One region of the Rhodopseudomonas parapalustris genome, then DNA from elsewhere that is predicted to be linked to it. Evidence: predicted binding sites of a transcription regulator. Region 1 holds the regulator's gene; each other region holds the start of a gene.
The links. The regulator PhoB, encoded in region 1, activates phosphate uptake and scavenging genes when phosphate is short. The targets are predictions, from matches to a motif close to TGTCATNNANCTGTCAT.

Region 1 (8,044 bases):
GTCGCCGGCGAGACCGCGCCGCTGCTGTTCACCGCGCTCAGCAACCAGTTCTTCAGCTTGGATCTGACCAAGACGATGGCCAACCTGCCGGTTACCATCAACAACTTCGTCCAGAGCCCCTACGCTTACTGGAAGCAGCTCGCCTGGACCGGCGCGCTGCTGATCACCCTCACCGTGCTTGCCCTGAACATTGGCGCGCGCATCATCGGCGCCGAGAGGACCACGAAATGACCGAGATCTCGATCGCCACCAGCGTTCCGTCCGCGATGCCGCTGATCGGCGCCCAGCCGGACGGCCCGGCCAAGGTGACCGTGCGTGACCTCAATTTCTACTACGGCCAGAACCACGCGCTGAAGCACATCAATCTCGCGCTCGCCGCCAACCGGGTCACCGCTTTCATCGGCCCCTCGGGCTGCGGCAAGTCGACTCTGCTGCGCATCTTCAACCGGATGTACGACCTGTATCCGGGACAGCGCGCCGAGGGGCAGGTGCTGCTCGACACCACCAACATTCTCGACCCCAAGCTCGACCTCAACCTGCTCCGCGCCCGGGTCGGCATGGTGTTCCAGAAGCCGACGCCGTTCCCGATGACGATCTACGAGAACATCGCGTTCGGCGTCCGCCTGTACGAGAAGATCTCCAAATCGGAAATGGACGGGCGGGTCGAAAAGGCGCTGCGCGGCGCCGCGCTGTGGAACGAGGTCAAGGACAAGCTCAACGCCTCCGGTCTCAGCCTGTCCGGCGGTCAGCAGCAGCGGCTGTGTATCGCGCGTACCATCGCGGTGCGGCCGGAAGTGATCCTGTTCGACGAGCCGTGCTCGGCGCTCGATCCGATCTCCACCGCCAAGATCGAAGAGCTGATCGACGAGCTGAAGGAGCAGTACACCATCGCGATCGTCACCCACAACATGCAGCAGGCGGCGCGCGTGTCTGAATCGACCGCCTTCATGTATCTGGGCGAGCTGATCGAGTTCGGCCCGACCAACAAGATCTTCACCTCGCCGAGCGATCGGCGCACCCAGGACTACATCACCGGCCGGTTCGGCTGACGCCGCGGGCGAGGAGCACGGATATGGGATTCGAACACACCACCAAGGCGTTCGACGGCGATCTGCAGGAACTCACCCGGCAGGTCGCGGAGATGGGCGGCCTGGCCGAGCGCCAGATCGTCGACTCCGTCGACGCGCTGATCCGGCGCGATGTCGCGCTGGCCTCGCGCGTGGTCGCGGCCGATGCCGAGATTGATCAGATGCAGCGCAATATCGAAGAGCGCGCGGTGCTCACCATCGCCCGACGTCAGCCGATGGCGGTCGACCTGCGCGACATCGTCGGCGCGATGCGGGTCGCCACCGATCTGGAGCGGATCGGCGATCTGTCGAAGAACATCGCCAAGCGTGTCAACGCGATCGACAGCGACTTCCATCCGCTGAAGCTGATCCGCGGCCTCGAGCACATGACCGATCTGGTGCAGTCGCAGGTCAAGGCGGTGCTGGATGCCTACACGGCGCACGACTTGCCGGCCGCGATGGTGGTGTGGAACGGCGACGAGGAAGTCGACGCGATCTGCACGTCGCTGTTCCGGGAACTGCTCACCTACATGATGGAAGACCCGCGGAACATCTCGTTCTGCATCCACCTGATGTTCTGCGCCAAGAACATCGAGCGGATCGGAGATCATGCGACCAACATCGCCGAGACGGTGTTCTACATGATCGAGGGTCAGCAGATCATGGACAAGCGTCCGAAGGGCGATATGACCACCTTCGCGAACGCGACCCCCGGTAACTGACGCAGATCTGGCCGCCGGCCCGCCGGGCCGGCCGCCAGGGGCGTATCGAGACGACACTGAGACGAGGACGACGATGGCTGCGCGCATTCTGGTAGTCGAAGACGAGGAAGCGCTGACGACGCTGCTGCGATACAATCTGGAATCTGAAGGTTACGAGGTCGAAACGGTGGCGCGCGGTGACGACGCCGACACCCGGATGAAGGAACGGATTCCCGACCTGGTAGTCCTGGACTGGATGCTGCCGGGCCTGTCCGGCATCGAACTGTGCCGCCGGCTGCGGGCACGGCCGGAAACCAAGCAACTGCCGATCATCATGCTGACGGCGCGTGGCGAGGAGAGTGAGCGGGTCCGCGGTCTCGCGACCGGCGCCGACGATTACATCGTCAAGCCGTTCTCGGTGCCGGAACTGCTGGCACGGGTGAAGGGCCTGCTGCGCCGCGCAGCGCCCGAGCGGCTTGCTACCGTGCTGGCTTACGGCGACCTCGAACTCGACCGCGACAAGCGTCGGGTGGCGCGTTCAGGCCGGCCGATAGATCTCGGCCCGACCGAATATCGCCTGCTCGAGTTCTTCTTGGAGCATCCGGGCCGGGTGTTCAGCCGCGAGCAGCTGCTCGACGGCGTCTGGGGCCGTGACATCTACATCGACGAGCGCACGGTCGACGTCCACATCGGGCGCCTGCGCAAGCTGCTCAATATCGGCCGCGAGCAGGATCCGATCCGCACCGTCCGCGGCGCCGGCTACGCTCTCGACGACCGCTTCGCCAAGGTGGAAGGCAGCCCATCGTAGTTGTTAGCAGGTTTGCGATGTTGGTGGGCCAAGCGAAGCGTGCCCACCAAAAGGCTCTTTTCAAATCACGATGACCGCGAGCGTGATGTTGTAATCCGTGGGCACGGCGCGACTTTGCCGACCCTACCGCTTTTGCAATCGTTCGGCCGCGGCCTTAGCCCAACATAGCAGCGTCATCCTCCGCGCAAGCGGAGGATTCAGGATTACAGTAAGTGGGCGGGAAGTAACGGACGCTCTGGCATACTGGGCCGCCCGCTTTTGCGGGCGATGACAGTTTGGCAGGGCCGCGCAGCCCTGCGCTGCGCGAGCGCGGTTTGCCGCGGCCTTGGGCTGGCGGCGTCAGTCTAGCGGGTGGTCTTCGGCGCAGCGCGGCGGCGGTCGCCGACCGGCTGATAGGCGATGCGCGAGTGATGCGCGCAGTACGGCAGGCCCGGCAGAGACTTGCCGCCGCAGAAGAAGAATTCCGGGCTCGACGGATCGCCGACCGGCCAGTGGCAGGTGGCTTCGTTGAGTTCGAGCAGCGACAGCCGCTGGTTCATCGGCACCACGTTGTCGAACGTGACCGGATCCGGCTCCGCTTCGACTTCGAAGGCGTGTGCCAAGGCGGTGTTGCCACGGGCCACCGGACGGTTCACCCTCATCATCTGCTGCACCGGACGCGCCTTGCGCGGCCGCGGAGCTGCCGAGGTCGGGCTCTTGGCCCGGCCCGACAGGCCGAGGCGGTGGACCTTGCCGATCACGGCGTTGCGGGTGACGTTACCCAGCTCAGCGGCAATTTGACTCGCCGACAGCCCGCCCTCCCACAATTTCTTCAACTGCTCGACGCGCTCGTCGGTCCAGGTCAATGCCGTCATAGTTCTATCCCTTCCTGCCGCGGGCGCCGAAGGGCGGCGCGGAACCGCGGCTGTGAGGTCGTCAAAATCTCTGCTGTCAGAATCCCTTAGCGCTCGCCGGACGACCCTTGCCGCCCCGGCGTTACGCCTCATCCGAGAACTCGAAATGGATTACAAACCGCGCACGAGATGTCGTACCCGACAGGCAAAAGGCTACAATATGCCGTGACTCGGGCGCAAGAGTCCGACCCGGTGCGTCCACACCTTCTCCTGTGAGTGAGTCCGCGAAGCCACAACAAACTGCAGAAGTAGTGCTTTTCTGGCAGCACTTCGTCGAAGCTCCGTGTTGACAGTGAGTTCGACGCTTCTAAAATAATGCCACGTGCCGCCTGGAAAGGCGGCACGTTTCGTTTCCGGGGTACGTTGTCCCTGACTGCGTTCGTGTCATGCGCGTGACGCGTCCGGCCGGCGGCCCGCTTTTTTCCGATCGGATCGGCTATGTCTCAGAGCGTTGCAACGTCCCATCTCCTCCCGGTTTTCGCCAGAGCGGATGTCGCGTTCGAGCGCGGCGAGGGCGTATGGCTGCACGGGACCGACGGTGAGCGCTATCTGGATTTCACCAGTGGCGTCGCCGTCAACGCGCTCGGCCATTGCCATCCGCATCTGGTCGAAGCCTTGCAGCAGCAGGCGACCAAACTGTGGCACGTCTCCAACCTGTTCAAGAGCCCTGAGGGCGAACGGCTGGCGGAGCGGCTGTGCGAGCAGAGCTTCGCCGACATGGTGTTCTTCTGCAATTCGGGCGCCGAAGCGGTCGAGTGCGCGTTGAAGATGGCGCGGCACTATCACTTCTCGAAGGGCGCGCCCGAGCGCACCCGGGTGATTACTTTCGAAGGCGCGTTCCACGGCCGCACGCTCGGCACGCTCGCCGCCACCGGCTCGGCAAAGTACCTGGAAGGCTACGGCAAGCCGCTCGAAGGTTTCGACCAGCTTCCGCTCGGCGACATCGACGCGGTGAAGGCGGCGATCGGTCCGGAGACCGCGGCGATCCTGATCGAGCCGCTGCAGGGCGAGGGCGGCGTGCGTTCGCCTGAGCTGGCGTTCTTCCGGGCCTTGCGCGAGCTGTGCGACGCGCACGGCCTGCTGCTGGTTTTCGACGAAGTGCAGACCGGCATGGGCCGCACCGGCGAGCTGTTCGCCTATAAGCGGCTCGGCGTCGCGCCTGACATCATGGCGCTGGCCAAGGCACTCGGCGGCGGCTTTCCGATCGGCGCGTGTCTGTCGACCGCCGAAGCCGCGAAGGGCATGGCGCCGGGTGCGCACGGCTCGACCTTCGGCGGCAATCCGCTGGCGGTCGCGGTCGCCAATGCGGTGCTCGATGTGATGCTGCAGCCGGGATTCTTCGACCACGTTAAGAAGATGTCGCTGCTGCTGAAGCAGAAGCTCGCCGGCGTCGTCGATCGGCATCCTCGGGTCGTCAGCGAGATCCGCGGCGAAGGATTGCTGCTCGGCCTGAAGGCGGTGGTGCCGTCGCCGGAACTGATCGCGGCGCTGCGGGCCGAGAAGCTGCTCACCGTCGGTGCCGGCGACAACGTCGTGCGCCTGCTGCCGCCGCTGATCGTCAGCGAAGCCGAGCTCGACGAGGCGATCGGCCGTTTGGAGCGCGCCTGCGTCACGCTTGCCGGACAGGCGGCGCAGAAGGAGGCGGTGTGATGAGCAACAACATGCCGCGGCACTTCCTCGATCTCACCGAACTGCCGACCTCGGAACTGCGCAACATGCTCGCCGCCGCCGTCGCCATGAAGGCGAAGCGCAAGGCGAACGCCGATGCCGACAAGCCGCTCGCCGGCAAGACGCTGGCGATGATCTTCGACAAGCCGTCGACCCGCACCCGCGTGTCGTTCGACGTCGGCATGCGCCAGCTCGGCGGCGAGTCGATCATGTTGACCGGCACCGAAATGCAGCTCGGCCGCGGCGAGACCATCGCCGACACCGCACGGGTGCTGTCGCGCTTCGTCGACATCATCATGATCCGCATCCTCAATCACGAGGCGCTGTTGGAGCTCGCCGCCAACGCCACCGTGCCGGTGATCAACGGCCTGACCCGCAAGTCGCATCCGTGCCAGGTGATGGCCGACGTGATGACGTTCGAGGAGCATCGCGGCCCGATCAAGGGACGCACCATCGCCTGGACCGGCGACGACAATAACGTGCTGGCGTCGTTCGCTCACGCCGCACAGCGCTTCGACTTCAAGCTCAAGATCGCCACCCCGCCGCAACTCGCGCCCAGCAAGGCACTGCGCGACTGGGTCAAGCAGAGCGGCGCGGCGATCAGCATCGGGACCGATCCCGAAGAGGCGGTGCGCGGCGCCGACTGCGTCGTCACCGACACCTGGGTGTCGATGGGCGACAAGGACGGCGAGCACCGCCACAATTTGCTCAAGCCTTATCAGGTCAACGCCAAGCTGATGTCGCTCGCCCACAAGGACGCGATCTTCATGCACTGCCTGCCGGCGCATCGCGGCGAGGAGGTCACCGACGAAGTGATCGACGGCCCGCAGTCTGTGGTGTTCGACGAAGCCGAAAATCGCCTGCACGCGCAGAAGGGCATCCTGGCTTGGTGCCTCGGCGCGGTGGCGTAGTTACTTCTTCCCATGTGAGCGAAGCGGCCGTCGTGCCCCTCCCCCTTGCGGGGAGGGTCGGCCGAGCGAAGCGGAGGCCGGGGTGGGGGTGCTCCGAGCACTGAGCGTGTGGCTACCCCCACCCGACCGGCCTTACGGCCGGCCACCCTCCCCGCAAGGGGGAGGGAGACTAAAGCCTGCCCCTTGGCATCGCTGCCATTCGCCTCCCAGTCCGGCCCTTTCGATCTCGGCCTCTCACCCCCAGATAAGCGCCCATGACCTCACAAGCCCCCGATCCGACCTCCCCCGAGATGCCCCCCGAGCGCGCGCCGTCGGCAGTACCGATCGACGACAGCGTGCTGCCGTTCGAAGTCGGTCCGCTCGATCTGCGCGGCCGGCTGACCAAGCTCGGCCCGGCGCTCGACGAGCTGCTCGCCAAGCACGCGTACCCTGCCCCGGTGGCCAAGCTGCTCGGCGAGGCGATCGTGCTGACGACGCTGCTCGGCTCGTCGCTGAAGTTCGACGGCCGCTTCATCCTGCAGACCCAGACCGACGGCCCGGTGTCGTTCCTGATCGTCGACTTCCAGGCGCCCGACCGGCTGCGCGCGTATGCGCGCTACGACGAGGCCCGGCTGGAGCCCGGGCTGTCGTCCGGCGCGCTGCTCGGCAGCGGCCATCTGGCGATGACCATCGATCAGGGGCCGGACATGCGGCGCTACCAGGGCCTGGTGGCTCTGGACGGCGGTGGGCTGGAAGAAGCCGCGCATGAATACTTCCTGCGTTCGGAACAGATTCCGACGCGCGTCCGGCTCGCGGTCGGTGAGGAATGGCGCGGCGGCGAGGGCGGGCGGCACCATTGGCGCGCCGGCGGCATGCTGCTGCAGTTTCTCCCCAAGAGCCCCGAGCGCGCCCGTCAGGCCGATCTGCATCCGGGCGATGCGCCGGAAGGCACCGTCACCCACACGGTCGAGGAAGACGATGCGTGGGTCGAAGGCCAGTCGCTGATCGCCACCGTCGAAGACGTCGAACTGATCGACCCGGATCTGTCCGGCGAACGATTGCTGTTCCGGCTGTTTCACGAGCGCGGCGTCCGCGTGTTCTCGTCGCTGCCAATGCGCGCCGAGTGCTCCTGCTCGCGCGAGGCCGTCGCCGGCATGCTGTCCCGCTTCGCCCCCCAGGACCGCGCCGACATGGTCAAGGACGGCAAGGTTGTGGTGACCTGCGAGTTCTGCAGCTCGGTGTACGAATTCACGCCGGAAGAGGCGGGGGTGGAGTAGGTCGTAGCCGTAGGATGCGTTGAGCCGAAGGCGAAACGCATCGCTTCGTAAGCCCTCGTGCTGGGTCTCGCTACGCTCGACCCAAGCCACGAACTGCCGCTTAGTTCAGCGTCCGTTTCCCCTCCGGGCTATCCAGCGAGAACGCCGGGACGTCGATCTCGAAGGTCTCGCCTGCCTCGGTTTCCATCTGGTAGCGGCCGGCCATGAAGCCGGAGGCGGTGGGGAGGGGGACGCCGCTGGTGTATTCGAAGCGCTCGCCGGGCGCGAGCACCGGCTGTTCGCCGACCACGCCTTCGCCGCGGACTTCCTGGGTCCGGCCGGAGGCGTCGGTGATCACCCAATGCCGGGTGCGGAGTTGGACGGTCTCCTCCCCCGAATTTGTGATCACCACGGTGTAGGACCAGAAATACTGCCGGTTCTCCGCCGAGGAGCGCTCGGGCAGATAATTCGGTTCAACGGTCACTTCGATCCGGCGGGTGACGGCACGGTACATGGCTCGATTTCCAGCTCTTGGCCCAAATATAACGAAAATCAGCGTTGAAACCAGTCGTTCAGAACGAGTTTCAGGTTGTCGCGCCGGCCTCTCCGCGGTTTCAACATAGTTCGGCGCTAGCCAACCTCGGCTTCGGACCAGCACCTTTGCAGGCTGCGTCAGAGTGCCGGCCGTGCCGCCAGCCGCTTCGCCGGTGGCGCGCCGGCTGCTATAGCAACGACAAGCGTGCAGTGCGCCATCGCGGAGC
Region 2 (8,044 bases), on a different contig from region 1:
CGCCGCGCAGTCGCCGATGGTCATCAAGTTCAGCCATGTGGTGGCGGAACATACCCCGAAGGGTCAGGCCGCGCTCAAGTTCAAGGAGCTGGCCGAGAAGTACACGAACGGCAAGGTCAAGGTCGAAGTCTATCCGAACTCGCAGTTGTTCGGCGACGCCAAGGAGATGGAAGCGGTCGCACTCGGCGACGTGCAATTCATCGCGCCGTCACTGTCGAAGTTCGACAAGTTCACCAAGAAGATCCAGTTGTTCGACCTGCCGTTCCTGTTCAACGACATCGACGCCGTCGACCGCTTCCAGGAAGGCAAGGCCGGGCAGGATCTGCTGAAGTCGATGGAAGCCAAGAACTTCCTCGGTCTCGCCTACTGGCACAACGGCATGAAGCAGATCTCGGCCAACAAGCCGCTGCTGCTGCCGGAAGATGCCAAGGGCCTCAAGTTCCGCATCCAGGCCTCCGATATCCTCGCCGCCCAGTTCCAGCAACTCGGCGCCGTGCCGCAGAAGCTCGCCTTCTCGGAAGTGTATCAGGCGCTGCAGGTCGGCACCGTCGACGGCCAGGAGAACACCTGGTCCAACATCTTCTCCCAGAAGTTCTACGAGGTGCAGAAGGATATCACCGAATCCAACCATGGCGTGATCGACTACATGGTCGTCGTCAATGCCAAGTGGTGGAACGGCCTGCCCAAGGACATTCAGGGTGAGCTGAAGAAGGCGATGGACGAGGCCACCAAGGTCAACAACGACATTGCCAACAAGCTGAACGAAGAGGCCAAGCAGAAGATCCAGGCCGCCGGTACCAGCAAGATTCATCAGCTCACCCCCGAGCAGCGCGCCAAGTGGGTCGAGGCGATGAAGCCGGTCTGGGCCAAGTTCGAAGGCGCGATCGGCAAGGACCTGATCGAAGCCGCAGTTGCATCGAACAAGTCGAACTGATCCAACGCGTCGGCCGCGGTGATCCGCGGCCGACGTCGTCCGGACGGACATAGGGGGGAGTCGTGTCGCTGCGGAAGATGTTCCACCGCGTCGAGGAGGGGCTGATCGCTCTGATCCTCGGCGTGATGACTATATTGACCTTCGTTCAGGTCGTCCTGCGCTACGGCTTCAACTCCGGCTTCATCTGGGCTCTCGAGGCGAATTTCTATCTGTTCGCCTGGCTCGTCATGATCGGCATCGCCTATTGCGTGCGGGTGCGCGCGCATATCGGCGTCGATGCGGTCGTCAATCTGCTGCCGCGCAACGGCCGGCGCGCCGTCGGCCTGCTGGTGGTGGCGCTGGCGCTGCTCTACGCCGGGCTGATGATCTACGGCTCCTACGACTACATCAACCGGCTGATGATCATCGACGTCGAGGCCGAAGACATTCCGATCAAGCGCTGGATCCTGTCGCTCTGCCTGCCGCTCGGCTTCCTTGCGCTCGCCGTCCGGCTGATCGAGATGGGCTGGCGCATCGTCACCGGTCGCTCGAACGGTTACGAGCTCGCCGACGAGGCGCGCGAAGCGGTCCACCACGTCCAACACCATCCCGAACTCGACGCCACGACGGTGCAGCGATGAACACCATTTTCCTGTTCGCTTCGCTGTTCAGTTTTCTGCTGATCGGCATGCCGATCGCGATTTCGCTCGGCCTATCCTCGATCCTCACCATTCTGTTGTTCCAGAACGACAGCCTGGCGTCGCTGTCGCTAAAGTTCTTCCAGACCACCGAGCAGTTCACGCTGCTGGCGATCCCGTTCTTCATCCTGGCCGGTAACTTCCTCACCACCGGCGGCGTCGCCAAGCGGATGATCAATTTCGCGATCGCCGCGGTCGGGCATCTGCCCGGCGGCCTGGCGATCGCATCGGTGCTGGCCTGTATGCTGTTCGCAGCGGTGTCGGGCTCGTCGCCGGCCACCGTGGTGGCGATCGGTTCGATCGTGATCGCCGGCATGGTGCGGGTCGGCTACACCCAGGCGTTCGCCACCGGCGTGATCGTCAACGCCGGCACGCTCGGCATCCTGATTCCGCCGTCCATCGTGATGGTGGTGTACGCGGCGGCGACCGAATCCTCGGTCGGCCGGCTGTTCATCGCCGGCGTGGTCCCGGGATTGCTGCTCGGTCTCGGGCTGATGGTCGCGATCTACGTCGCGGCGCGGATCAAGAAGCTTCCCCGGCAGCCGAAGGTGCCGTGGCGCGAGCGGCTGACCCTGTTCCGTGAGGCACTGTGGGGCCTGCTGCTGATCTTCATCGTGATGGGCGGCATCTACGGCGGCGTGTTCACTCCGACCGAAGCGGCTGCGGTCGCCGCGGTCTACGCCTTCATCGCGGCGGTGTTCATCTATCGTGATCTGAAGATCACCGACGTGCCGCAGGTGCTGCTGGATTCCGGCCGGGTGTCGGTGATGCTGATGTTCATCATCTGCAACGCGTTCCTGTTCGGCCATGTGCTGACCACCGCGCAGATACCGCAGGACATCGCCCGGCTGATCACCGACGCGCAATTGTCGCCCTGGCACTTCCTGCTGATCGTCAACATCATCCTGCTGGTCGCCGGCAACTTCATGGATCCGACGGCGATCGTGCTGATCACCGCGCCGATCCTGTTTCCGACCGCGATGCAGCTCGGGATCGATCCGATCCACCTCGGCATCGTCTATGTCGTGAACATGGAGATCGGGCTGGTGACGCCACCGGTCGGGCTCAACCTGTTCGTGGCATCCGGTATCACCGGCATGCCATTGATGCAGGTGGTGAAGGCGGCGCTGCCCTGGCTGATGGTGCTGCTGAGCTTCCTGATCCTGATCACATACGTGCCGATCATCTCGACCTTCCTGCCAGATCTATTATTCGGCAGCGCGATCAAGTAGCGGCGGGTTTGTTTCGGATGGGAAGCGCTTTGTTTCAACTCGTGAACGAAACGCTTCCTTTCCAAACCTTAAGTTGATTGCGGCGCGGCGTGGACCCATCTTCACGGCTACCCTTCCAGAGGAGGTTGCCATGAAGAAGGTTCTGCTCGCCGGCGTCGCTGCGCTGGTGTTCGCCGGTTCGACGGCGGCTTTTGCCGAGCATCGCGGCTGGTTCGATCATGGCCGGCACGCGTTCGACGCTCAGGATCGTAGCGCGTTCGCCGACGCCAAGATCGCGGCCGTGAAGGCTGGGCTGCGGCTCTCCCCGGATCAGGAAAAGCTGTGGCCGCCGGTCGAGGCCGCGGTGAAGGATCTGGTCAAGCTCCGGATCGACCGCGCCGAGGCGCGGATGAAATCCCGCGACGACGACCGCGATCCGCGCGACGGCGATCCGGTGATGCGGCTGCGCGACCGCGCCGATTCGATGGCTGCGACCGCGGCTGCGATGAAGAGGATCGCCGACGCGGCCGACCCGCTCTACAAGTCGCTCGACGACGGCCAGAAACGCCGGCTGCGCGTGCTGACCCGGATGGAGGGCGGCTTCGGCTGGCGCCACCATCATCACCGTTTCATGCACCGTGATGGCAACCGCGACGATGAGCGCGGCCCGCGTTGGGATCGCGGTGATCGCGGCGACCGCGACCGCGGCCCGATGATGGACCGCGGCGGCCCGATGGACGATGGCGACGGCCCGAGCAGGCTCTGAGGCTCCATTCAGAACAGGCTCCGGCGGGCCTCTATGCTCGCCGGAGCCTCGCTTTGCCGACTTGCCATGCGCCCTCGGCGCAGCACGAGCGGGGCGGTCCAGCGATCCCACCGCCGCGTCCGTCGGTTTCGAGCAAGGGCCGTGCGCATCAGCGCACGTCCAGGCGCGGTCTCGTCGCCTTGAAACACTCTGGACCGGCAGCGGTTTTTACGCGCCGAAGTTTCTCGTCACAGAACTGAAAAAAGTCGCCTGCATTGCTGGACATCACGGGTCGGCTTTGCTAAACGACGCCGTCCCCGCAAGGGACCCAGCCGAAACGGCTGCGGGCGCATAGCTCAGTTGGTAGAGCAGCTGACTCTTAATCAGCGGGTCCCAGGTTCGAGCCCTGGTGCGCCCACCAAAGCCACCCTTGAAGTCGCGAATTTGCATCAAAGGGTCGGCGCCGGTGGTGTCTTCATGCCACATCTGCGTGCATCACTTCCACGATCTCATCGATGTTCAACCGACATCAGGCGGCGCGGGTGACGCATTTGTCCGCGGCCCGTCAGGTCGGCGCGATGTGCTCGGCCGTCTCGGTGATCTTGGGACCGGGCGATTAGCGCGCAGGAGTTCTTCGTCCGCATTGCGACCTCGTAAACTCGCAGCAGAAGCCCATGGGGGTCGAACCAATCCGCCGTGTTCGCCGTTGGCTGTCGCAGCCGACCGCGCGCCATCCGGCGCATCGGCGGTTCGCGTCACCACGCTGTCACACAACGCGGCGACAGAGTGACGGCAACTCAATCGGGCACCCTCATGGACTATTTCAGGCGCTTCACCTTTCTGTTCTCGGCTCCCACCTTCGACGCGGATGATCTCGAAGGGCTTCGGTTCAACCAGATTGTCGCCGAGATCGAGCGCTCCGGCTTCGAGATCGTCAAGGCACGCAAGCTCGAAGATGCCGAGATCGCGGTGCAGACCGACGCCGCGATCGGCTGCATGGTGGTCGATTGGGGCAAGAAGGGGCTCGAGGGCAAGACCGCCGCGCTGATCAACCTGATGCGCCGGCGCGGTCTGGATTTCCCGATCGTGCTGTTGATCCGCCGCAAGCGGTTCGAGGAAGTGCCGGTCGAGGTGCTGGATTTCATCGACGGCTACGTCTTTCTCTCCGAAGAGACGCCGACCTTCATCGCCCGCAATCTGATCAGCCGGCTGAAGCAATATGCCGACACGCTGAAGACGCCGTTCTTCGGCGCGCTGGTCGACTACGCGGAGGAGGGCAACCAGCTCTGGACCTGCCCCGGCCACAACGGCGGCATGTTCTACAGCCGCAGTCCGATCGGCCGGGTGTTCATCGAGCATCTCGGCGAGGCGGTGTTTCGCGACGACCTCGACAATTCGGTGCTCGATCTCGGCGATCTGTTGACCCACGAAGGGCCGGCGCTGCGTGCGCAGAAGGAAGCTGCGCAGATCTTCGGCGCCGAGAAGACTTACTTCGTGCTCAACGGCACCTCGACTTCCAACAAGGTCGCGCTCGGCGCGCTCGTCACCGACGGCGACCTCGTCCTGTTCGATCGCAACAATCACAAGGCGGCGCATCACGGCGCGCTGATGATGGGTGGCGGGATTCCCGTCTACATTCCGACCGTCCGCAATGCCTGGGGGCTGATCGGGCCGATGGCGTGGGACGCACTGGATGAAGAGGCGCTGCGCGAACGCATTCGCAGCCATCCATTGGTCAAGGACCCGGAAGCGTGGCGCAAGCCGCGCCCGTTCCGCGTCGCCGTGGTCGAGCAGTGCACCTATGACGGCACCATTCACAGCGCCGAGATGATCCTGCGCCGCATCGGGCACCTGTGCGACTACATCCTGTTCGACGAAGCCTGGGCCGGCTTCATGAAGTTTCATCCGTTGTATGCGGGCCGCTTCGCGATGGGGCTGGCGAATCTCGGTGACGATGCGCCGGGGATCATCGCGACGCAGTCGACCCACAAGCAGCTCGCCAGCTTCTCGCAGGCGTCGCAGATCCACATCAAGGATCGCCACATCCGTGGCCAGAAGCGGCGGGTGGAGCATCGGCGTTTCAACGAGAGCTTCATGCAGCACGCCTCGACGTCGCCGTTCTATCCGCTGTTCGCCTCGCTCGATGTCGGCGCGCAGATGATGAAGGGCCGCTCCGGCGAAGTGCTGTGGGACGATACTATCCGGCTCGGCATCGAGCTGCGCAAGAAGATCCGCGCCGTGCGGAGGGAGTTCGAGGAGAAGGAAGCGCGGCCGGAACGGCGCTGGTTCTTCGATCCGTTCGTGCCGGATCGGGTGACGATCGCGGACGCCGCGCGCGAGGGCGCGGTGCACGACGTCGCCTGGGAGGCGGTGAGCACCGATCAGCTCGCGACCGATCCGGCGTTCTGGAGGATCGCGCCGGGCGCCGCCTGGCATGGCTTCGCCGACATGGCGCCGGGCTTTGCCATGACCGACCCGAACAAGCTGACGTTGCTGACGCCCGGCTTCGATCGGGCCACCGGCCGCTACGCCGAGCACGGTGTGCCGGCGCCAGTAGTCGCGCAATATCTGCGCGAGAACCGCATCGTGCCAGAGAAGAACGATCTCAACTCGCTGCTGTTTCTGCTGACGCCGGGCGTCGAGGCGAGCAAGGCCGGCACGCTGATCAGCGGGCTGGTCGCGTTCAAGAAGCTGCACGACGACAACGCGCTGCTCGAAGACGTGATACCGGAATTCTGCCGGCGCCGGCCGGCGCGCTATGCCGGCGTGCGGCTGCGCGATTTGTGCGGGCAGATGCATCGGTTTTTCCGAGACGCCGACGTCAGCGCGCTGCAAGCCAAGCAATTCCTGCCCGAACATCTTCCCGAGATCGCGATGTCGCCGCACGCCGCGGCGCGCTTCTTGGTGCGCAACGACGTCGATTATCTGCCGATCAGCCAGATCGCGGGCCGGATCGCCACCACGCCGTTCGTAGTCTATCCGCCCGGAATTGCGACCATCGTGCCCGGCGAGCGGCTGAGCGAGCGGGCCAAGCCGATGCTCGATTACTTGCAGATGTTCGAGCGCAGCTTCAACGAATTCCCCGGCTTCGATGTCGAAATCCAGGGCGTCTATCGTGAGGCCGACGAAGCTGGGCGTGTTCGCCTCTACACCTACGTCGTGGCCGAATAGTCAGCTCGCCTGCATCTGTCGGAGTTGCCGTGGACAGCGTTTTGCCGATCCTGATCCGTCCGTCGCACGACGGCGATGTCGAGGCGATGCTCGACATCTATCGCTACTACATCCGGCGCGGTCTCGACGAAGGGATCGACGACCACGGTACGCCGCAACCCGACGACCTCAAGGAGCGGCGCAAGAACTTGCGCAACCGCCGCTTCCCGCATCTGGTGGCGATCCGCGGCGGGGCCGTGGTGGGCTATGCCTACGTCGTGCTGTTTCGGAAGCGGCCCGCCTATCGCCACACGGTCAAGCATTCGATCTATGTGCATCCGGATCATCTCGGCCGCGGCATCGGCAGGGACCTGATGCGCGAGCTGATCGATGCCTGTGCCGCGGCCGGCTTCCGTCAGATGATCGGCTATATCGACGCCGACAACACCGCGTCCCTCGGTCTTCACCACAGTTTCGGCTTCGCCACCGTTGGGCGGCTCCCCGGCGTCGCTTATCGTTACGGACGCTGGGCCGATACGGTGATGGTGCAGCGCTCGCTCGGCGCAGGCGCGACGATGCCTCCGGTGGTGTGACCGAGCGCAGCGGGTTCCACGGCTGCGACAGATCGATCCGCCGCGATTGTGTTACGTTATTGCGGATCGACATCGATGCGAACTGCGTGTTATCCGCTTGCCTCGACCCATGAGAGACACCGTGCCGCTGTTCGCCCGCATCTTCCGGCATCGCTCGCTGCGCATTTCGCGCCGTGCGATCGCTGTGCTCGTGCTGGCGACGTACCTTGTTGCGGGAGCCTTGCATGGCATTTGCGGTCTCGATCTAACCACTGGTTCCGCAACGGCGATCGTGACAATGGCGTCCTCTGGCGCCGATCATTCCGACAACGTGATCGCGGGCGAGCATCATTGTCACGGCTGCTTCTCGGTGTCGCTGCCGAGCCCGGGCGGTACGGCTGTCGCAGATCTAGTGGCCGGTGAAACGGCCGTACACCAGGATGCCGAGCGCAACAGCATCCTGCGCGTCATCGACCCCCCGCCACCGAAAGCTCTGATCTGAACATGACCGCTGGGCGCCTCGCGCCCTGAATCCGTCGTTCGTCAGGTCTACATCATGCAATTTTCGATCGCCACGCGGCTCGCGTGCGCGGCTGCTGTGCTCGCCAGCTGTGTGCTGGCAGGAGAGGCGCGCGCGCAAACGCTGACCATGGGCAGCGCGCTGCAGCGCGCGCTCAACGCCAGTCCGCGGCTCACGGCCGCCGAGCGCGACATCGGCATCGCGCGGGGGCAACGCATCCAATCCGGCGCGTTGA
Region 3 (8,044 bases), on a different contig from region 1:
CAAGACCACGGTGGCCGCGGCCACGCGTCCCACCGACCTGTGCTACGCCTACAGCGTCTCGACTGGCGACGATGAATTCCTGGTGATCGAATCCAGCGACGATCGGTTCCTCGAGAAATTCCTGCACCGCATCGAACAGGCGGACGTCGCGCCGCCGCTGCCGGCCAAAGGCATGTTCGCGCGGCTGACCCGCTGGATGTCGTCGCCGGCGTGAAGACGACGGGCGCGGTTCGGAGCGCCGAACGCCGAGCCTCCTGTCGCAACGTCGTTCCGGGGCGCGCAGAGAGCGCGAACCCGGACTCTGGAGATGTTGAAGCGACGCCTCTGATCATCACCGCGAGGTTCCGGGTTCACGCGCTGATACGCGTGCCCCGGAACCACCCAGTGCTTTTCTTCGCCTTGAGCGCTTACTTCGCCTTCAGGAAGTCGGCGACTTCGAGCAGCACGAACTCGTTGTCGTCGGCCTTGTTCGGATCGCGGCTCGACGAGAACGGCAGGTTGTTGTCGTTGCCGACGATGATGTGGCTGTCGTCGACCTTATCGACGTTCTCGATGGTGAAGAACGGGAACGTCAGCACGCCGTCGGTCAGCGGCTTCTTCGCCTTCTTGTCGGGATCGCGGATGTTCATCAGATCGATGAAGCCGATCTTCTTCACCGGCTTGCCGGCGCCGGCATCGGTCAGTTCGATCTTGTAGACCCGCTTGAACTTGGCGAGATTTGCGAAGCAGTCGGTGCCCGGCTTGCCCTCGGGGCATGCCTTGTCCTTGGTGCCTTCGCCGTTGTCGCGCTCGATCACCAGGCCGTGGGTAGCGTCGATCATGTTGAAGTCACCGATCGCGTTGCCGTTCTGCTCGAACACGTAGGTCCAGGAGCGGCCGGTGAACTTTTTCTGCGCGACGTCGAATTCGAGGATCCGCGCGGCTTCCTTGCCGTCGACCTTTTCCCAGTCCTTCTTGTCGGCGTCCCACAGCGGTCCTTCGAGCAGGCCGTACAGGAACTTGCCGTCTTTGGAGGCGGCGAAGCCTTCATAGCCCTTGGAGCGCTTCAGGTTGACGCCGGTGTAGGTTGCACCGGGCGCGCCGGGCGACTGCACCGACCAGTGATCCGGCGACTTCACCGGCTTGCCGTCGGCGGTAGTCTCGTAGACGCCGATCACCTTGCCGGTCATGTCGGCCTCGATGATGTAGGGGCCGAACTCGTCGCCGATCCAGAACCGGTCGCCGATGATCTGGAAGCCTTCGGTGTCGAAATCGGCGCCGGTCAGATAGCGCTGGTCGGTGTCTTCGTGGACGATGCGGAACGGCACCTTCTTGTCCGGATCGTGCAGGAACACGGTGCCGACGCGGTCGACCTTGCTGCCGGCCCAGTCCATCTTCAGATGGCTGAGAAACAGCATGGCGTCGGCCGAGTTGTAGCGCGAGCCGAAGCCGTTGTCGGTCAGCACCCAGAAGCTGCCGTCATCCATCTTCTTGATGCCGGAGTGCCCCTGCAGCGGCTGGCCCTGGAACGGCAGCGACACGCCGGTCGGCCGGCCGTTGGACTTGCCCTCGATGCTGCCGAGCGCTTCGACCCGCTTGCCGGTGGTGTACTTGCCCGATGTCTTCAGATCGTCCGGCGCATCCTTCGGCGCCTCAATGAACGAGGTCGCCGGCATCACGGCGTGGCCGGCGAGGGTCGCCGGGAATTCGCCTTCGGATTGCGCCAGCGCGGCGGACGTCGCCAGCGCAAAGACCGCGACCGAACCGAGCAGTAATTTTCGCATGAACAGCCTCCTGTAATGGAAGCCGGTCTTTTGGCCGCGCGACGTCACAGCGGCCTGACGGATCGATGAAACGGCGATGACTTGCCCTGCGACCGATTGGCCGCCCCGCCCCGCCCCGCCGCGGCTTCGGCTTTGACAGAGGCGGGCGGCAACTCTATTTAGAAGCGTTCTAAATTGATGAGCGGTGCGATGAAGGCGTTTTCCGACCTGACCGAGCGCGAAATTCTGGCGGTGGCGATCGCCAGCGAGGAAGAGGACAGCCGGATCTATCTCGCATTCGCCGAAGACCTCGCCGAGCGCTATCCGGACTCCGCGCGCGTCTTCACCGAAATGGCGCAGCAGGAGAAGGGCCACCGCCACATGCTGCTGCGGATGTACGAGGACCGGTTCGGCCCCAACCTGCCGCCGATCCGCCGCGAGGACGTCAAAGGCTTCATCCGCCGCCGCCCGATCTGGCTGACCCGCAATCTGCCGCTCGACCGTATCCGCAAAGAGGCCGAGACGATGGAGTTCGAGGCGCAGCGCTTCTATGAGCGCGCCGCCGAACGCGCCACCGACGTCCATATCCGCAAGCTGCTCACCGACCTCGCCGAGTTCGAAAAGCGCCACGAGCAGCGCGCGGTGCAGCTCACCGACAAGATCCTCACCCCCGACGCCCGCAAGGCCGAGGACCACGCCGCACGGCGGATGTTCGTGTTGCAATACGTCCAGCCGGGGCTCGCCGGCCTGATGGACGGCTCGGTGTCGACGCTGGCGCCGCTGTTCGCGGCCGCTTTCGCCACCCATCAGAACTGGCCGACCTTCCTGGTGGGGCTCGCCGCCTCGATCGGCGCCGGCATTTCGATGGGCTTTGCCGAAGCGCTGTCCGACGACGGCTCGATGACCGGCCGCGGCTCGCCGTGGCTGCGCGGCGGCATCTGCGGACTGATGACCACGCTCGGCGGTCTCGGTCACACTTTGCCGTATCTCGTCCCCGATAGCTGGGCCAACGCGTTCTGGATCGCGACCGGCATCGCCGCCCTGGTGGTGTTCGTCGAATTGTGGGTGATCGCCTACGTCCGCGCCAAGTACATGGACACGCCGTTCCTGCAGGCCGTGTTCCAGATCGTACTCGGCGGCGTCATCGTGCTGGCCGTGGGCATCCTGATCGGTGGCGCATAGCTGGGCACGTTCGCCTTCGACGTAAGTATTGGTGTGGAGCGACTTGTCCTCGTAACCGCACGAGGCGTTTACTTAAGTAATTCAAAACAAGCCACGAGCAGTGTGGGGCCCTCCAGGAGTTCCCCATGTCGTTCTCGTTCAATTCCATCCGCAAGATTCAGGTGAAGATCGCGCTGGTCGCAGGCCTCTGCTTGACCGGCGCCAGCCTGATCCTGATCGGCTACAGCGTGCTGTCCGCGCAGAGCACGCATCAATACGTCGCCGCCGAGGTGATGAAGCTGGTCGATCAGCAGACCAAGGAAAGCCTGCTCAACCGCGCCACCGCCAAAGCGGCCGAGATCAAGGCCGAGCTCGACCTCGGGCTCGACTCCGCACGCAACATGGCGCACGCCTTCGAAGTGCTGGCCGATCCGAACAATGCCGGCACCACCGACGGCAACCGCCGCCTTCAGCTCAACGCCGTGCTGCGCAATACGCTGGAAAAGAACCCGGCCTTCAACGGCACCTACTCGGCCTGGGAGCCGAATGCGCTCGACGGCAACGACGTCGCCTTCAAGGGCCGGCAGACGATGGGCTCGGACAGCACCGGCCGCTTCCTTCCCTACTGGACCCGCAGCGCCAGCGGCTCGATCGCGCTGCAGCCGCTGGTCGAATACGACAGCCAGGAGCGGCACCCGAACGGTCTGGTGAAGGGCGCCTGGTTCATCAATCCGAAGGCGACCGGCAAGGAGAACATCCTCGGCCCGCTGCCCTACATCGTGCAGGGCAAGGCGGTGTTCCTGGCGACGATGTCGGTGCCGATCAAGATCGACGGCAAGTTCGTCGGTGTCGCCGGCGCCGACTACAATCTCGACTTCGTTCAGAAGCTGGCGCAGCAGAGCAATGGCTCGCTGTTCGGCGGCAAGGGCAAAGTCGTGATCCTCAACGACACCGGGCTGATCGTCGCCAACAGCGCCAATCCGGAATCGATCGGAAAGAGCGCGGTCAGCGCCGATCCGCGCTGGGCCGAAAGTCAGGCGATCGTCAACGAAGGCAAAGGCAAGGTGCTCGACGATCCCAAATGGGACAACGTCGAGATCTACGCGCCGATCTCGGTCGGTCGCACCGGCACGCCGTGGTCGGTGCTGATCTCGGTGCCGCGCAACGTCGTGCTGGCCTCCGCCCACGAGCTCGACACCGCGCTGAACGATCGCGCCAATTCGGCGATGTTCTGGCAGCTCGGCACCGGAATCCTGGTGGTGGTGATCGCCATCGCGGTGATCGCCTTCGCGGCCCGCAGCATCGCCCGGCCGATCGGCGACTGCGCCACTTTCGCCGACGGCATCGCCAAGGGCGATCTCGACCAGAGGCTGGCGATCGAACAGGCCGACGAGGTCGGCGTGCTCGCCGCTTCGCTGCGCACCATGCAGGGCGAACTCAAGCGCAGCATCGCGCAGCGTGCCGAGGATCAGGCCAGTGCCGATCAGGCGCGGCGCCGCGACATGAACGACATGGCGGACAAGTTCGAATCGGCGGTCGGCAAGATCGTCGAGACGGTGTCCTCCGCCTCCAGCGAGCTGGAGGCCTCGGCCACCAGGCTGACGACGACGGCGGAGCGGTCGCAGCAACTGACCTCGATGGTCGCCACGGCGTCGGAAGAGGCCTCGTCCAACGTTCAGTCGGTCGCCACCGCGACCGAGGAGATGTCGGCCTCGGTCAATGAGATCAGTCGTCAGGTGCAGGACTCCTCGCGGATCGCCAACGAGGCGGTGGGGCAGGCGCAGCGAACCAACGACCGGGTCGGAGAACTCGCCAAGGCCGCGACGCGGATCGGCGACGTGGTCGAACTGATCAACACCATCGCCGGCCAGACCAACCTGCTCGCGCTCAACGCGACAATCGAAGCCGCGCGTGCGGGCGAGGCCGGCCGCGGCTTCGCCGTCGTGGCCGCCGAGGTCAAGCAGCTCGCCGAACAGACCGCGAAAGCCACCGGCGAGATCAGCGCGCAGATCAGCGGCATCCAGTCGGCCACCGGAGACTCGGTGACGGCCATCAAGGAGATTACCGACACCATCGGTCACATCTCCGAGATCGCCGCCTCGATCGCCTCCGCGGTCGAGCAGCAGGGCGCCGCCACCCGCGAAATCTCGCGCAACATCCAGCAGGCGTCGCGCGGCACGAGCCAAGTCACGACCAACATCGCCGACGTCGAGCGCGGTGCCGGCGACACCGGCACGGCGTCCTCGCAGGTGCTGGCGGCGGCGCAGTCGCTCGCCGGCGACAGCAGCCTGCTGCGGCGCGAAGTCGCCCGATTCCTCGATACGATCCGTGCCGCCTGACGTGGCTGTCGTCAGTAACGGTTACGACCAGGGCGCCGCCGTTTCGCACGACGGCGGCGCCCTGGTATTTCAAGGCTAGCAAGTAACCCGCAACTTGCGTCTTCGTCCCGTGTCGCTGAGGATTCTTACGTAGTCCGCGATTAACGAAAATTGATACTCGCGCAGGTAGTGTTGAGCCGTTGCGATCGTTGCGCGGGAACCAACCCGGAGAGGCGTGAGCCTTTTCGACGAGGGATGCTGCATGGCCATGCGCCGTGCGGTCCGGCCGCAAACTTCGCCGTTGGTGTTGGAGTTGTGCCGGGAGTTTGCAATGAACTTGAGAATTCGCGTCATGCTGCCGACCGTGGTGTTGGTGCTGGCGGCCACGGCCATGGTCTTCGCCGGGCTTCAGGCTTATGACGCATTCGTAAGGCGTCAGCAGTCCGAAGCGTTTCTCGAGGTCACCAAGATCTCCGAACTCCTGCTCAAGAGCGCCGGACGCTGGGCGGTCGAGCGCGGCCTCAGCAATTCGGCGTTGCATGCACCGGGGCCGGCCGACGACAAGCGCCGCAGTGCGATCGCGCAGGCGCGGACCGTGGGCGACGCGGCGTTCGACGAGGCGCTGGTGCTGATGCGCGACGTGCCCGAAATGAGCGCTGCCCAAGGTGCCATCGCTGCCGCCGGACAGGCGATGTCGACTCACAAGGCGCTGCGCGCTCGAATTGACGATGCGATCGCCAAGCCGGTGGCCGAACGCGATCCCGAGGTGATGCGGACCGCATTCGCGGCGATCACCGGCATGATCGACGTTGCCGCAACGTCATTGCGGCAGAGCATGGAAACGTTGACGGAGGCGCCGTCGCCGAAGTTGGCGAAGCTGATCCCGATCCGCCATCTGGTGGCGGTCATGGCGGAGAACGCCGGCCGCGAACGTGGCTATCTCGGCGGTCTGGTCAGCGCCAAGGCGAAACTGTCATCCCAGAACATCCGCGACCTCGCCGGCTTCCGCGGCCAGATCGATCTGGCGTGGCCGATCGTTGCGGCGATGAAGCAGCGCGTAGACACCGCGGCCATGGTCGGCAACGCGCTCGATGGCGTCGAGACTGGTTACTTCGGCAGCTACGGCCAGACCCGCAACGAGATCCTTGCCGCCGGCGACAGCGGAGCCTATCCGATCAACGGTTCCGATTACTTCGCTCGCGCGACCGCCGGCGTCGACACTATTCTCCGGCTCGCCGACGCGATCAGTTCGACGGCGGTCGCCGAGGCCGAAGCCGATGCCACCCGCAGTACGTCGCACCTGATATTCTGCCTCGCTGCGCTCGCAGCCGCGGCCGTGCTGGTGCTGGTCAGCCTGTGGATCACTTTCTTGCGTGTGTTGCGGCCGCTGGCCCAACTCGGCGGCGCCCTGCGCAAGCTTGCCCAGGGGCAGCTCGACGTGGCCTTGCCGGGGCTCGATCGCAACGACGAGATCGGCGAGATGGCGCATGCGATTGAGGCTCTCAAGGTCCACGCCGCCGCCAAGGCCCGCGAGGAGGCCGAGGCAAGGATCCGGCAGGACGAACTGGTCGCCGCGCAGCGCCGCGCCGAGATGCAGAAGCTCGCCGACGATTTCGAAGGCGCGGTCGGCGAGATCATCGAGACCGTGTCGTCGGCATCGACCGAACTCGAAGCTTCTGCCAGCACCTTGAGCCGCCACGCCGCGATGTCGCAGGACCTCACTGTCAGGGTCGCCAGCGCCTCGGAAGAAGCCTCCACCAACGTGCAATCGGTGGCGTCCGCGGCCGAGGAAATGACCGCGTCGGTCGAGGAGATCAGCCGGCAGGTGCAGAGCTCGGCGCAAATCGCCCAGGAGGCGGTCGAGCAGGCGGCGCAGACCAATCACCGGGTCGAGGAGTTGTCGCTGGCGGCGACCAAGATCGGCGACGTGATCGAATTGATCAACGCCATCGCCGGCCAGACCAACCTGCTCGCCCTCAATGCCACCATCGAGGCGGCGCGCGCCGGCGAGGCCGGTCGAGGCTTCGCCGTGGTGGCCGCCGAGGTCAAACAGCTCGCCGAACAGACCTCGAAGGCGACCGGCGAGATCGGTCAGCAGATCTCCAGCATCCAGGCGGCGACCCGTGAGTCGGTCGACGCCATCAAGGCAATCAGCGGCACCATCGAGAAGATGTCGGAGATCGCCTCGACCATCGCCTCGGCGGTGGAAGAGCAGGGCGCGGCGACGCGCGAAATCTCGCGCAACATCCAGCAGGCGGCCGAAGGCACGCGCGACGTGTCGTCCAACATCGTCGAGGTCGAGCATGGCGCTAGCGGCACCGGCTCTGCCGCCGGCGAGGTGCTGCATGCGGCGCAATCGCTCGCCGGCGAGAGCAACCGGCTCAAGGCGGAGGTCGGCAAGTTCCTGCACACGGTGCGCGCGGCGTAACGGCCGCGCGTCGCCTCAGCGCCGCGCCGCGATGAACACGCCGGCCACCACCATGGCGTAGCCGGCGAGGTGGAACAGCTCCGGCTTCTCGCCGAGCAGCACGATCGCCATCACCGAGCCGAACACCGGCATCAGATGCTGAAACGGAGCCGAGCGGTTCGGCCCGATCAGCGCGACGCCGCGATTGAAGCACAGATAGGCCAGCATCGACGGAAAGATCACCACATAAGCGAGCGTGCCTGCGGTGATCCAGTCGGCGCTCGGCCTCACGCCGCTGGCGTATTCCATGATCGCGAACGGCAGCAGCAACAGCGCGCCGCCGCCGGTGGTGACCACGATCAGCGACAGTGGATGCGTCGCCGGCCGCTTCGGCATCAGTGCCGAATACAGCCCGA

Region 2: a site for PhoB is predicted at 4,321-4,337, ahead of M9H71_RS04075 (Orn/Lys/Arg family decarboxylase). Genes of this name have one in related genera too.
Region 3: a site for PhoB is predicted at 1,829-1,845, ahead of M9H71_RS18890 (esterase-like activity of phytase family protein). Genes of this name have one in related genera too.

Annotation. Positions count from the first base shown of each region.
Region 1 covers NZ_JAMKBZ010000010.1:132,237-140,280, forward strand. Annotated here, with positions in the region: gene pstA (phosphate ABC transporter permease PstA) at 1-231, shown strand, start outside; gene pstB (phosphate ABC transporter ATP-binding protein PstB) at 228-1,049, shown strand; gene phoU (phosphate signaling complex protein PhoU) at 1,073-1,789, shown strand; gene phoB (phosphate regulon transcriptional regulator PhoB) at 1,863-2,576, shown strand; gene M9H71_RS11490 (GcrA family cell cycle regulator) at 2,921-3,430, opposite strand; gene M9H71_RS11495 (acetylornithine transaminase) at 3,908-5,119, shown strand; gene argF (ornithine carbamoyltransferase) at 5,119-6,048, shown strand; gene M9H71_RS11505 (Hsp33 family molecular chaperone) at 6,303-7,304, shown strand; gene apaG (Co2+/Mg2+ efflux protein ApaG) at 7,405-7,797, opposite strand.
Region 2 covers NZ_JAMKBZ010000003.1:121,953-129,996, reverse strand. Annotated here, with positions in the region: gene M9H71_RS04100 (TRAP transporter substrate-binding protein) at 1-934, shown strand, start outside; gene M9H71_RS04095 (TRAP transporter small permease) at 997-1,554, shown strand; gene M9H71_RS04090 (TRAP transporter large permease) at 1,551-2,843, shown strand; gene M9H71_RS04085 (Spy/CpxP family protein refolding chaperone) at 2,974-3,588, shown strand; tRNA gene M9H71_RS04080 (tRNA-Lys) at 3,913-3,988, shown strand; gene M9H71_RS04075 (Orn/Lys/Arg family decarboxylase) at 4,381-6,738, shown strand; gene M9H71_RS04070 (N-acetyltransferase family protein) at 6,768-7,310, shown strand; gene M9H71_RS04065 (hypothetical protein) at 7,432-7,791, shown strand; gene ihpA (divalent metal ion exporter subunit IhpA) at 7,846-8,044, shown strand, end outside.
Region 3 covers NZ_JAMKBZ010000024.1:32,435-40,478, reverse strand. Annotated here, with positions in the region: gene M9H71_RS18895 (hypothetical protein) at 1-214, shown strand, start outside; gene M9H71_RS18890 (esterase-like activity of phytase family protein) at 408-1,763, opposite strand; gene mbfA (iron exporter MbfA) at 1,953-2,924, shown strand; gene M9H71_RS18880 (methyl-accepting chemotaxis protein) at 3,050-5,242, shown strand; gene M9H71_RS18875 (methyl-accepting chemotaxis protein) at 5,553-7,649, shown strand; gene M9H71_RS18870 (DMT family transporter) at 7,665-8,044, opposite strand, start outside.